Regions from separate parts of the Lysinibacillus sp. ACHW1.5 genome, predicted to be linked through region 1. Evidence: riboswitches for the same ligand, from Rfam matches in the RefSeq annotation. Region 1 holds a riboswitch; each other region holds the start of a gene.
The links. Region 1 has a riboswitch for S-adenosylmethionine ahead of metA (homoserine O-acetyltransferase MetA). Riboswitches for the same ligand answer to the same signal wherever they lie in the genome.
Positions count from the first base shown of each region.

Region 2: linked by a shared signal. The riboswitch ahead of L6W14_RS18185 (methionine ABC transporter ATP-binding protein) and the one ahead of metA (homoserine O-acetyltransferase MetA) in region 1 are both predicted to bind S-adenosylmethionine.
Region 3: linked by a shared signal. The riboswitch ahead of L6W14_RS02205 (MetQ/NlpA family ABC transporter substrate-binding protein) and the one ahead of metA (homoserine O-acetyltransferase MetA) in region 1 are both predicted to bind S-adenosylmethionine.
Region 4: linked by a shared signal. The riboswitch ahead of L6W14_RS01875 (O-acetylhomoserine aminocarboxypropyltransferase/cysteine synthase family protein) and the one ahead of metA (homoserine O-acetyltransferase MetA) in region 1 are both predicted to bind S-adenosylmethionine.

Region 1 is NZ_CP091777.1:2,331,342-2,333,542, forward strand. Features, by position in the region: gene L6W14_RS11500 (GerAB/ArcD/ProY family transporter) at 1-174, shown strand, start outside; gene metA (homoserine O-acetyltransferase MetA) at 214-1,149, opposite strand; SAM riboswitch class I at 1,273-1,384, opposite strand; gene L6W14_RS11510 (nucleotide excision repair endonuclease) at 1,588-1,959, shown strand; gene L6W14_RS11515 (hypothetical protein) at 2,012-2,201, opposite strand, start outside.
Region 2 is NZ_CP091777.1:3,615,598-3,617,798, reverse strand. Features, by position in the region: gene L6W14_RS18195 (toprim domain-containing protein) at 58-399, shown strand; gene L6W14_RS18190 (thioredoxin family protein) at 414-725, shown strand; SAM riboswitch class I at 782-885, shown strand; gene L6W14_RS18185 (methionine ABC transporter ATP-binding protein) at 968-1,996, shown strand; gene L6W14_RS18180 (methionine ABC transporter permease) at 1,986-2,201, shown strand, end outside.
Region 3 is NZ_CP091777.1:470,802-473,002, forward strand. Features, by position in the region: gene L6W14_RS02200 (methionine ABC transporter ATP-binding protein) at 1-429, opposite strand, end outside; gene L6W14_RS02205 (MetQ/NlpA family ABC transporter substrate-binding protein) at 536-1,366, opposite strand; SAM riboswitch class I at 1,455-1,559, opposite strand; gene L6W14_RS02210 (PPC domain-containing DNA-binding protein) at 1,682-2,185, shown strand.
Region 4 is NZ_CP091777.1:392,201-394,401, reverse strand. Features, by position in the region: gene L6W14_RS01875 (O-acetylhomoserine aminocarboxypropyltransferase/cysteine synthase family protein) at 1-1,076, opposite strand, end outside; SAM riboswitch class I at 1,193-1,306, opposite strand; gene L6W14_RS01870 (glycerol-3-phosphate acyltransferase) at 1,462-2,094, shown strand.

The DNA.
Region 1 (2,201 bases):
ATTGTGCATTCTACTAATTATAATAATGAAATTTGGCCAATCTTTTCCTTTATTTTCACCATTTTATTACCTATACTATTGCTGATTGTGGTAGTTATTCGCAATCGCAAATCCAAGGCTCAAAATAACGAAACACCTCAGCAGGAAACAGAAAATGACAATCAAAAAGTCTAATTTCTTCTAAGCTAGAAAAGAAATTAGACTTTTTATTAATTAAATATGATATTCGATTTCATCTACAAAATCCCATTCATATGGTGTTTCTTGGTAAACATAGTAGTTCAACCAGTTAGAGAATAATAGATGCGTATGGGCACGCCATGTATTCATTGGCACTTGTGTAGGATCGTCATTCGGGAAGTAGTTCACAGGAACGGCGATATCTATGCCCTTCGCCACATCGCGACTGTACTCATCGGCTAGCGTTGTCGCATCATACTCTAGATGGCCCGTAATCATAATATTTTTATTATCTTTTGATTGTACAATAAATACCCCAGCATCCTCTGAATAGGATAATAATCGTAGATCTGGATGATTGCGAACCTCGTCAATCGAAACAGATGTATAGCGTGAATGGGGCGCAGTAAATAAATCACTAAAGCCACGTACCAAATCTACAGTTAAATCTGTAATCACATGGGAATAGACGCCTGAGCATTTAGTAGAAAGCTCAACCTTCCCAATGCCATAATGATGATACAATGCAGCCTGTGCCCCCCAACATATATGTAGCACGGATGTCACATTCTTTTTAGACCAATCCATAATTTCTGAAATTTCCTGCCAATAGTTGACCTCTTCAAAAGCCATTTTTTCTACTGGTGCACCAGTTATAATCATACCATCGTAGCGTCGGTGTCGAATCTGATTGAACGTTGTGTAGAAAAGCTGCAAATGGGATTTACTCACATTTTTAGACTCGTGAGTGGCTGTATTCAAAAAGGTAATATTCACCTGTAATGGTGTATTCCCCAATAAACGTAATAATTGGAGCTCAGTTTTTTCTTTTTCTGGCATTAGATTTAATATTAATATATTTAATGGACGGATTTGCTGTGTTTTCGCACGATCTTCTTCCATGACGAAGATTTTTTCCTCACGTAAATGTTCTCCAGCTGGTAAATTTTTCGGAATATTAATTGGCATCTTGCTTTCCCCTCTCTATAATCACTCTCTTTTAGCAAACCTAACTTGCGTACATTGCAACGAAATTAAAAAATCCTCCTCATTCCATACGAGATAGAATGAGAAGGATTTTTTTCACGTCCACTCTTATCTCTCAAAGGAAAAAATCCTTTGCTGGAATTAGCACCTTTCTAACAATTGTTAGAGGTTGCTGAAGCGTCATCGGGCCAAATCCCTCAGCTTCTCTTGATAAGATTATTTAATTATCTTGAATTGTAACACGAACTAGTTAGAATATCAATAATTCATCGAATATTTTGTGATTCATGTGCATGTTCCTTGCTCATTTGATGTACACTAAGCTTGCTATCTGTGGTGTTTCTACATTTAAAATTTATGGTAAACATGCCGTAATTATGTTACCATATACTTTTAGTAAGAGAGAGGAACGTGAATAGTTTGATTAAAATTGAATTTCCAAAACCAGATCTAGTAATCCGTCAACGTGAACAAGATTTAAAACCAGGTGATGTGCCAATCACACCTTACTTCGGTTTTATTGACTTCCATAAAATCACACGTGATAAAGGTGGCATTTTCTTATTCTATAATGACAAGAATGAGCTATTGTTTGTTGGGAAAGCACGTAAAATTCGTCAACGTATTAAAAAACATTTCGAGGATAATGTATCTCCGATGAAAAACCATCGTGATGAAGTGTTCAAAATTGAAGTCTATGAAGTAGAAGATCCAATGGAACGTGAAATTTACGAAACATATGCGATTAATACTTTCCGCTCTAAATATAACGTAGACAAAGTCTTTTATTAGATATCACGTAAAGAAACCGAAATCTCATCTAAAGGGATTTCGTTTTCTTTTATCACATAATGGTCATACGATCAATGGGCGTACTCTGACCGTTTATTCGCAACTCAATGGTATCCAGCTCAGGATTCTTGACGGTGACTTTAAAAACATAGGGTTGAGCCTCTTTCCTTTGCTCGCTGCCTTCCTCTAACTGGATAATAAGCCTATTTCCCTCAGCTGTAATACTTGCCAATACATTCCCT
Region 2 (2,201 bases), 1.3 Mb from region 1:
GGCGTTTTTTGTTATATAATGACTTATAAGTGGGGATCTCTAAATGGAGGTGGCGTAATGTTCGAGGGAAAATGCTTGATAGTAGAAGGACGCTCAGATAAGCTACAAATTGAGCCTATTTTGAATGAGAATGTTACAATACTATGTACGAATGGTACAATTGGTGTGCATCAATTAGAAGAACTACTGGATCCCTATGAGGGCTGTGAGCTATTTACTTTTTTTGATGCAGATACTTCTGGCGATAAGCTACGTGCATTAATGGACAGACATTATCCAGAAGCTGAGCATCTGCGCACAATGCCAACATATAAGGAAGTAGAAACGACACCAAGAAAAGTGCTAGCGATGATTTTACTGCGAGCACATTTTTCAATCCATAATGAATATATTTTGTAAGGTTGCGTGAGTAAATGGAAGAATGGTCAACAGAGCAGTGGGAAGCGGCTAAACAGTCAGGAGAGAAAACTGCATTTTATTTATATACACCGATGTGTGGAACATGTGCAGTGGCATCTAAAATGATGTCCATTATTGAACAATTACTGCCACAGCTACAAATTGGTAAAGCAAATATCAACTTTTTGGAACACATTGCTTATGAGCATCAAATTGAAAGTGTTCCATGTCTACTCATCAGTGATGGCGGAAAAGTGACAGAAAAGATTTATGCTTTTCAATCCGTACCATTTTTATATGAATTGTTAAAAAAATCAATTGACTGAACTTTACTAGCGTGGTAAAGTATCAAATATATTACTAAAACATTAAATATATCGAACTCTTATGAAGAGTGGCGGAGGGAAGTGCCCTATGAAGCCCGGCAACCATCACAATGTGAAAAGGTGCCAAATCACCCAAAGATTTTTCTTTGAAAGATGAGAGAACGGTTTAACGTATTATACGTGACCCCTTCTACTTGTCTGTGAGTGAAGGGGTTTTCTATATGAGAAAAGGAGTATTCGCTATGATCCAGCTTCAAAATATTACAAAGAAATACAAAACAGCAAATGGCGAATTAACGGCAGTCAAAGACGTCAACCTTACTATTAATAAAGGTGAAATTTTTGGCATTATTGGCTATAGTGGTGCTGGTAAAAGTACCATGATTCGTTTATTAAACGGTTTAGAGAAACCGACAGCAGGAACAGTAACGGTGAACAATCAAGAATTTTCATCGATAAAAGGGCAAAAGCTTAGAGCGGCTAGACAAAAGGTAAGTATGATTTTCCAGCATTTCAATTTACTTTGGTCTAGAACAGTTGCCGAAAATATTGCATTCCCTTTAGAAATCGCAGGCTTCCCAAAGGCTCAACGTGAAGCACGTGTGAAGGAATTAATTGCCCTTGTAGGCTTAGAAGGGCGCGATAAGGCATATCCATCCCAGCTTTCTGGTGGACAAAAGCAGCGTGTAGGAATTGCACGTGCATTAGCGAATAATCCAGAGGTTTTACTATGTGATGAGGCGACATCGGCACTCGATCCTGAAACAACGGATGCTATTCTTGATTTACTCGTTGATATAAATGAACGCTTAGGCTTAACTATCGTCCTGATTACCCACGAAATGCATGTCATTCGCAAAATTTGTCATCGTGTAGCAGTGATGGAGGCAGGCGAAATTGTGGAACGTGGTGAGGTATTGCAAGTCTTCCAAGCCCCACAGGCGGCTATTACTAAGAAGTTTGTATCTCAAATTACAGACACTAAGGAAACACAGGATACGGTAGCACAAATTAAAACAAACTATCCAACTGGACAACTTGTCAAACTTATTTTTGTTGGTGAAAAAACAGAACAGCCAGTCATCTCACATCTTGTGAAACAATTTGATGTAGAAGTAAGTATTGTTCACGGAAATATTTCACAAACAAAAAATGGTGCATATGGTACATTGATTGTGCAAATTGATGGCTCTCAGAAAAACGTCACTGAAGCCCTTCGTTATTTAAATACAGTGGAAGTACAGACGGAGGTGATTGAAAATGCTAACTAATCTCTTTCCGAATGTAGACTGGGAAAATATGTGGCAAGCTACGTATGAAACTTTATACATGACAGCTATATCAACGGTTGTGACATTTATTCTTGGGTTAGTCATTGGTATTGTTCTATTTTTAACTAGTCCCAATCAGTTATGGGCAAATAAAATCGTTAACTTTTTAACGGGATCACTCGTTAATATTTTCCGTTCCATTCCA
Region 3 (2,201 bases), 1.9 Mb from region 1:
ACCTGAAAGTTGATTGGGGTAACTGTCTAGTTTATCTGTTAAACCGACAATTTCAGCATACTTAGCTACTCGGCTTTTTACTTCCGCCTCTTTATAGCCTAGTAGCTTTAAGGGAACTGCAATATTATTGTAAACTGTTGCTGTTTTTAATAGATTAAAGTGCTGGAAGATCATCCCGATTTTTTGGCGTGTTTGACGTAATTCGTGAAGAGAAAGGGTCGTAATGTCTACATTGTCTATCACTACTTTTCCTGCTGTAGGACGTTCTAGTAGATTAACGCAACGAATGAGTGTACTTTTACCAGCACCACTATAGCCGATTACACCATGAATTTGTCCCTTTTTTACGTGAAGATTGATGCCATCCACAGCTTTTATGATGCCTTTTTTCGACTTGAATTCTTTTGAGATATTTTGTAATTGAATCATGCGATTGTATGCTCCTTTCTCTACCTTCTAAAAAGCAAGAATCTGCTCGTTTTCCTATAGAGGAATTTCGGCAGATTCTTCGGCTTATAGAAGCTTCCTGAATGTATTACCAACTAGGGATTACTGAACCTTTGAATTCCTCTTCGATGAATTGACGTACTTCATCAGATTGGTAGGCCTCAACGAACTTTTTAATTGTTGGATCATTTTCATTTTCAGCACGCACGACAATATAGTTTACGTATGGAGAATCAGTAGATTCCAATAAAATAGAGTCATCTTTAGGGTTAATGCCAGCTTCTAATGCAAAGTTTGTATTAATAGCTGCTACATCTACTTCACTAAGTTGTTTAGGAATTTGAGCGGCCTCTAATTCAATGAATTTTAAATTCTTTTTGTTTTCTTCTACATCACGGATCGAGGCTGTTAAGTCTGCGCCCTCTTTTAACTTAATATAGCCAGCTTCCTGTAAAACAAAGAGGGCACGGGCTCCATTCGTTGGATCATTTGGTAAGCCAAACGTTGCTCCGTCAGGAATGTCATCAAAGGATTTATATTTTTCTGAGTAGATACCCATTGGATTTAAAATCGTTTTGCCCACTGGTACTAACTCTGTATCATGATCTTTATTAAATGTATCCAGGAAAGGCTCGTGTTGATAGCTGTTCGCATCAAGATCACCTTCAGCTAAGGATGTATTAGGTAAAACATAGTCAGAAAATGATTTTAGCTCTACTTCTAGCCCGTTTTCTTTTGCTACTTTAGCAGCTACTTCTGCAATTTGTTCGTGTGGACCAGAAGTGACGCCTACAACGATTTTCTTTTCATCAATTCCTTCAGCTTGGCTTTTACTATCTTCTTTAGAGCCACAGCCTGCTAAAGCTGCTACTAATGTTAAACTTGCTAAACCTACTAAAAATTTATTTTTCTTTTTCATGAAAATACCTCCAAGATTGTTTTTATCGGTTTTTTGAAAATAAAAAAACTCTCTTACAAATTAAGAGAGGCTCATGAAAAGATGTCCTCTCTTATCTATCAAACGAAGATCGTTTGCAGGATTTAGCACCTTCCTTTAAAAAGGAGGTTGCCGAGCTTCATAGGGCCAGTCCCTCAGCTACTCTTGATAAGAGATTTATAATATTTTTTTGTAATTCCGATAGAACTAATATAATTTATAGGGTATAGTAAGTCAATAAATAATTTTTAAATTTTTTATATAATTATAATATTTCGACACAAAAGAGGGATAACAATGTCTGTAAGAGTTAATTATGGTATAGGTTCATTTGGTAAGGTTATTAGTGCTCGTTTTCTAACGGGAACAGATATCATTGAAGGGATTGAAGCGCTTTGCGAAGAGAATAATATAGAGTCAGCAACAATTGTAAGCTGTATTGGCAGCTTTCAAAAAAGTAGCTTTGTTTATTTAGTGCCAGATGCAACAGCTCAAATTCATGTTCGTTTTAGTAATGTGATTGAAAAAGAGGGACCACTAGAATTTATTCAAGGTTCAGGTGTGGTGTGTAAGCGAGATGGTGGATATGAGACACATTTCCATGGTTCTATGAGTGATCAATGTGGTGTAGTATCGGGTGGGCATTTAATAAAAGGGGGAAATCCTGTTATAACTGCTGACATCGTGTTGGCAGAGGTACAAGGTATTCAACATATTCGAAAATGGGATGATGAAACAGGTCATGTTCAATTTTATCCATTAGAAGATGGTTTAGGGCAACCAAGGAAAATTGAAAAATAGTAATAATCCTGTAGCT
Region 4 (2,201 bases), 1.9 Mb from region 1:
ACGCTATCAATAAGCTTTCGCCCAGCTTCTCGTCCACCCTTTATGCCAAATGTAAGCACTGAACCGAAGCCATTTCTTAAATATTTTTTTGCTAACCCATGTGTCGGAAAATCTTCTAGGCCATTATAATTTACATACTCCACAGATGGGTGGTTTTGTAAATACTCAGCCACTGCCAATGCATTTTCATTGTGTTTAGGGATACGCAGATGAAGCGTTTCTAACCCTTGCAATAAATTAAAGGCAGCATCAGCACTTAATGTTGGACCAAAATCACGTAATAATTGTACACGTAGCTTTGTAGCAAAGGCAGCAGAAGCTGTATCAATTCCATAACGTAGACCATGGTAAGAGGCATCTGGTTCAGTAAAACCAGGGAATCGACCGCTAGTCCAATCAAACTTACCAGCGTCTACAACAACGCCCCCTAAAGTTGTGCCATGACCTCCTATCCATTTAGTTGCTGAATGAACCACAACATCTGCACCGTATTCAATAGGTGTAGAACCGTAAGGAGAAGCGAACGTGCTGTCAATAATTAATGGTAGACCATTATCATGTGCAATTTTAGCTACTGCTTCAATATCTAAAACCTTTAAGCTTGGATTACCATAAACCTCTGCAAAGACAGCTTTTGTTTTATCAGTAATCGCCGCATTAAAATTCTCTGGGTTTGTTTCATCTACAAAAATCGTTTTAATACCATAGTTTGGTAATGTGTTAGCAAATAAATTATACGTACCACCATATAAAGAACTAGCTGCTACTATCTCATCACCAGCTCCAGCTAGATTTAAAATGGAAAATGCGATAGCTGCTGCACCAGATGAAAGTGCTACTGCTGCTGTTCCACCTTCCAATAAAGCCACACGTTTTTCAAACACATCAACTGTTGGATTGGTAATTCGTGTGTAAATGTTCCCTGCTTCCTCTAAGGCAAAAAGACGTTGCGCATGAGCAGTGTCTTTAAATACAAAAGCAGTTGAGCGATAGACTGGAACTGTGCGAGAACCCGTCACTGGGTCTGGCTCTTGACCACCATGCAACAGCAATGTTTCTGGTTTAAAATTTGTCATTGTGTACCTCCAAATGGTTATTTTTTTACGATGGTACCGGAGATGAGGAGGATTTTTCTGTAGAAAACAAAAACCCTCTTCAGCTAAGAAGAGGGTTGCGGTTGCAAGTTTTCCTCCCCTTATCTGCCAGATCCAAGTAAGAATCTGTAGGAATTAGCACCTTAGTAAGCTCATTGCTTACTGGTTGCCGGGCATCATAGGGCCTATCCCTCCGCCGCTCTTGATAAGAGTATGAGATTCAATTTCCATCGTTGTTACACAGTATAAACATAGAGTTTTTTTCTGTCAACATGTAAATTTTATTTTTTCCGAAACTTCTGTCTGCTCTTATACGTAATATGAACGCATACACTATTTTAGAAAAAATTTTGAGAGGAGTATTTTTATGGTAAAAGCCGTGATCATTTTTCTTATGATTGGCTATTTAATAGGCTGTATTCACGGCTCTAAAGTAGCCCAATTTTTATCGGGGGTTGATTTAAAAAAGGCTGGCCACGGTAATGCTGGTGCCTCTAATGCTACTCTTTCCCTCGGCTGGAAATATGGCGTTTTAGTAGCCCTCATCGATATAGGGAAAGGCGTTGTGGCTATTATAGGTGCACATTTTTATCTAGCGGACGCCATTCATTTAACAGAAGAACAGATTTGGCTGCTTACTTATATTATGGCTGCTGGGGTTATTTTAGGTCATAATTTCCCATTCTACATGGGCTTCAACGGCGGGAAAGGAACGGCCTCCATCATTGGTATTTTACTTGCCGTTGATTGGAAGATTGGTTTATTTGCACTTATTTTATTTGTTATTTTATCCTTTGCAACAAATTATTTAATTGTTGGTGTGCTAGAATTTTATCTCGTGTTTTGTACAGCAACTTATTTATGGATTCCTGGCATTGGTCCAACCATTATAGCTCTTTTTCTTTTTGGCATAGCCATCATCCTGCATCTTGAAAATATTAAACGATTAGTCAATGGCACAGAGCCTAAAGTAACTTCTGCCTTTAAGAAAAAGAAATAATATTTTATGGATATTTTTGTATTTTTTGTGACCATGTATTTTCTCTTTATCTACTCATATTGCTGTAAAAAACACCATTTTCACATAGATTTTTATCTACAATAAAA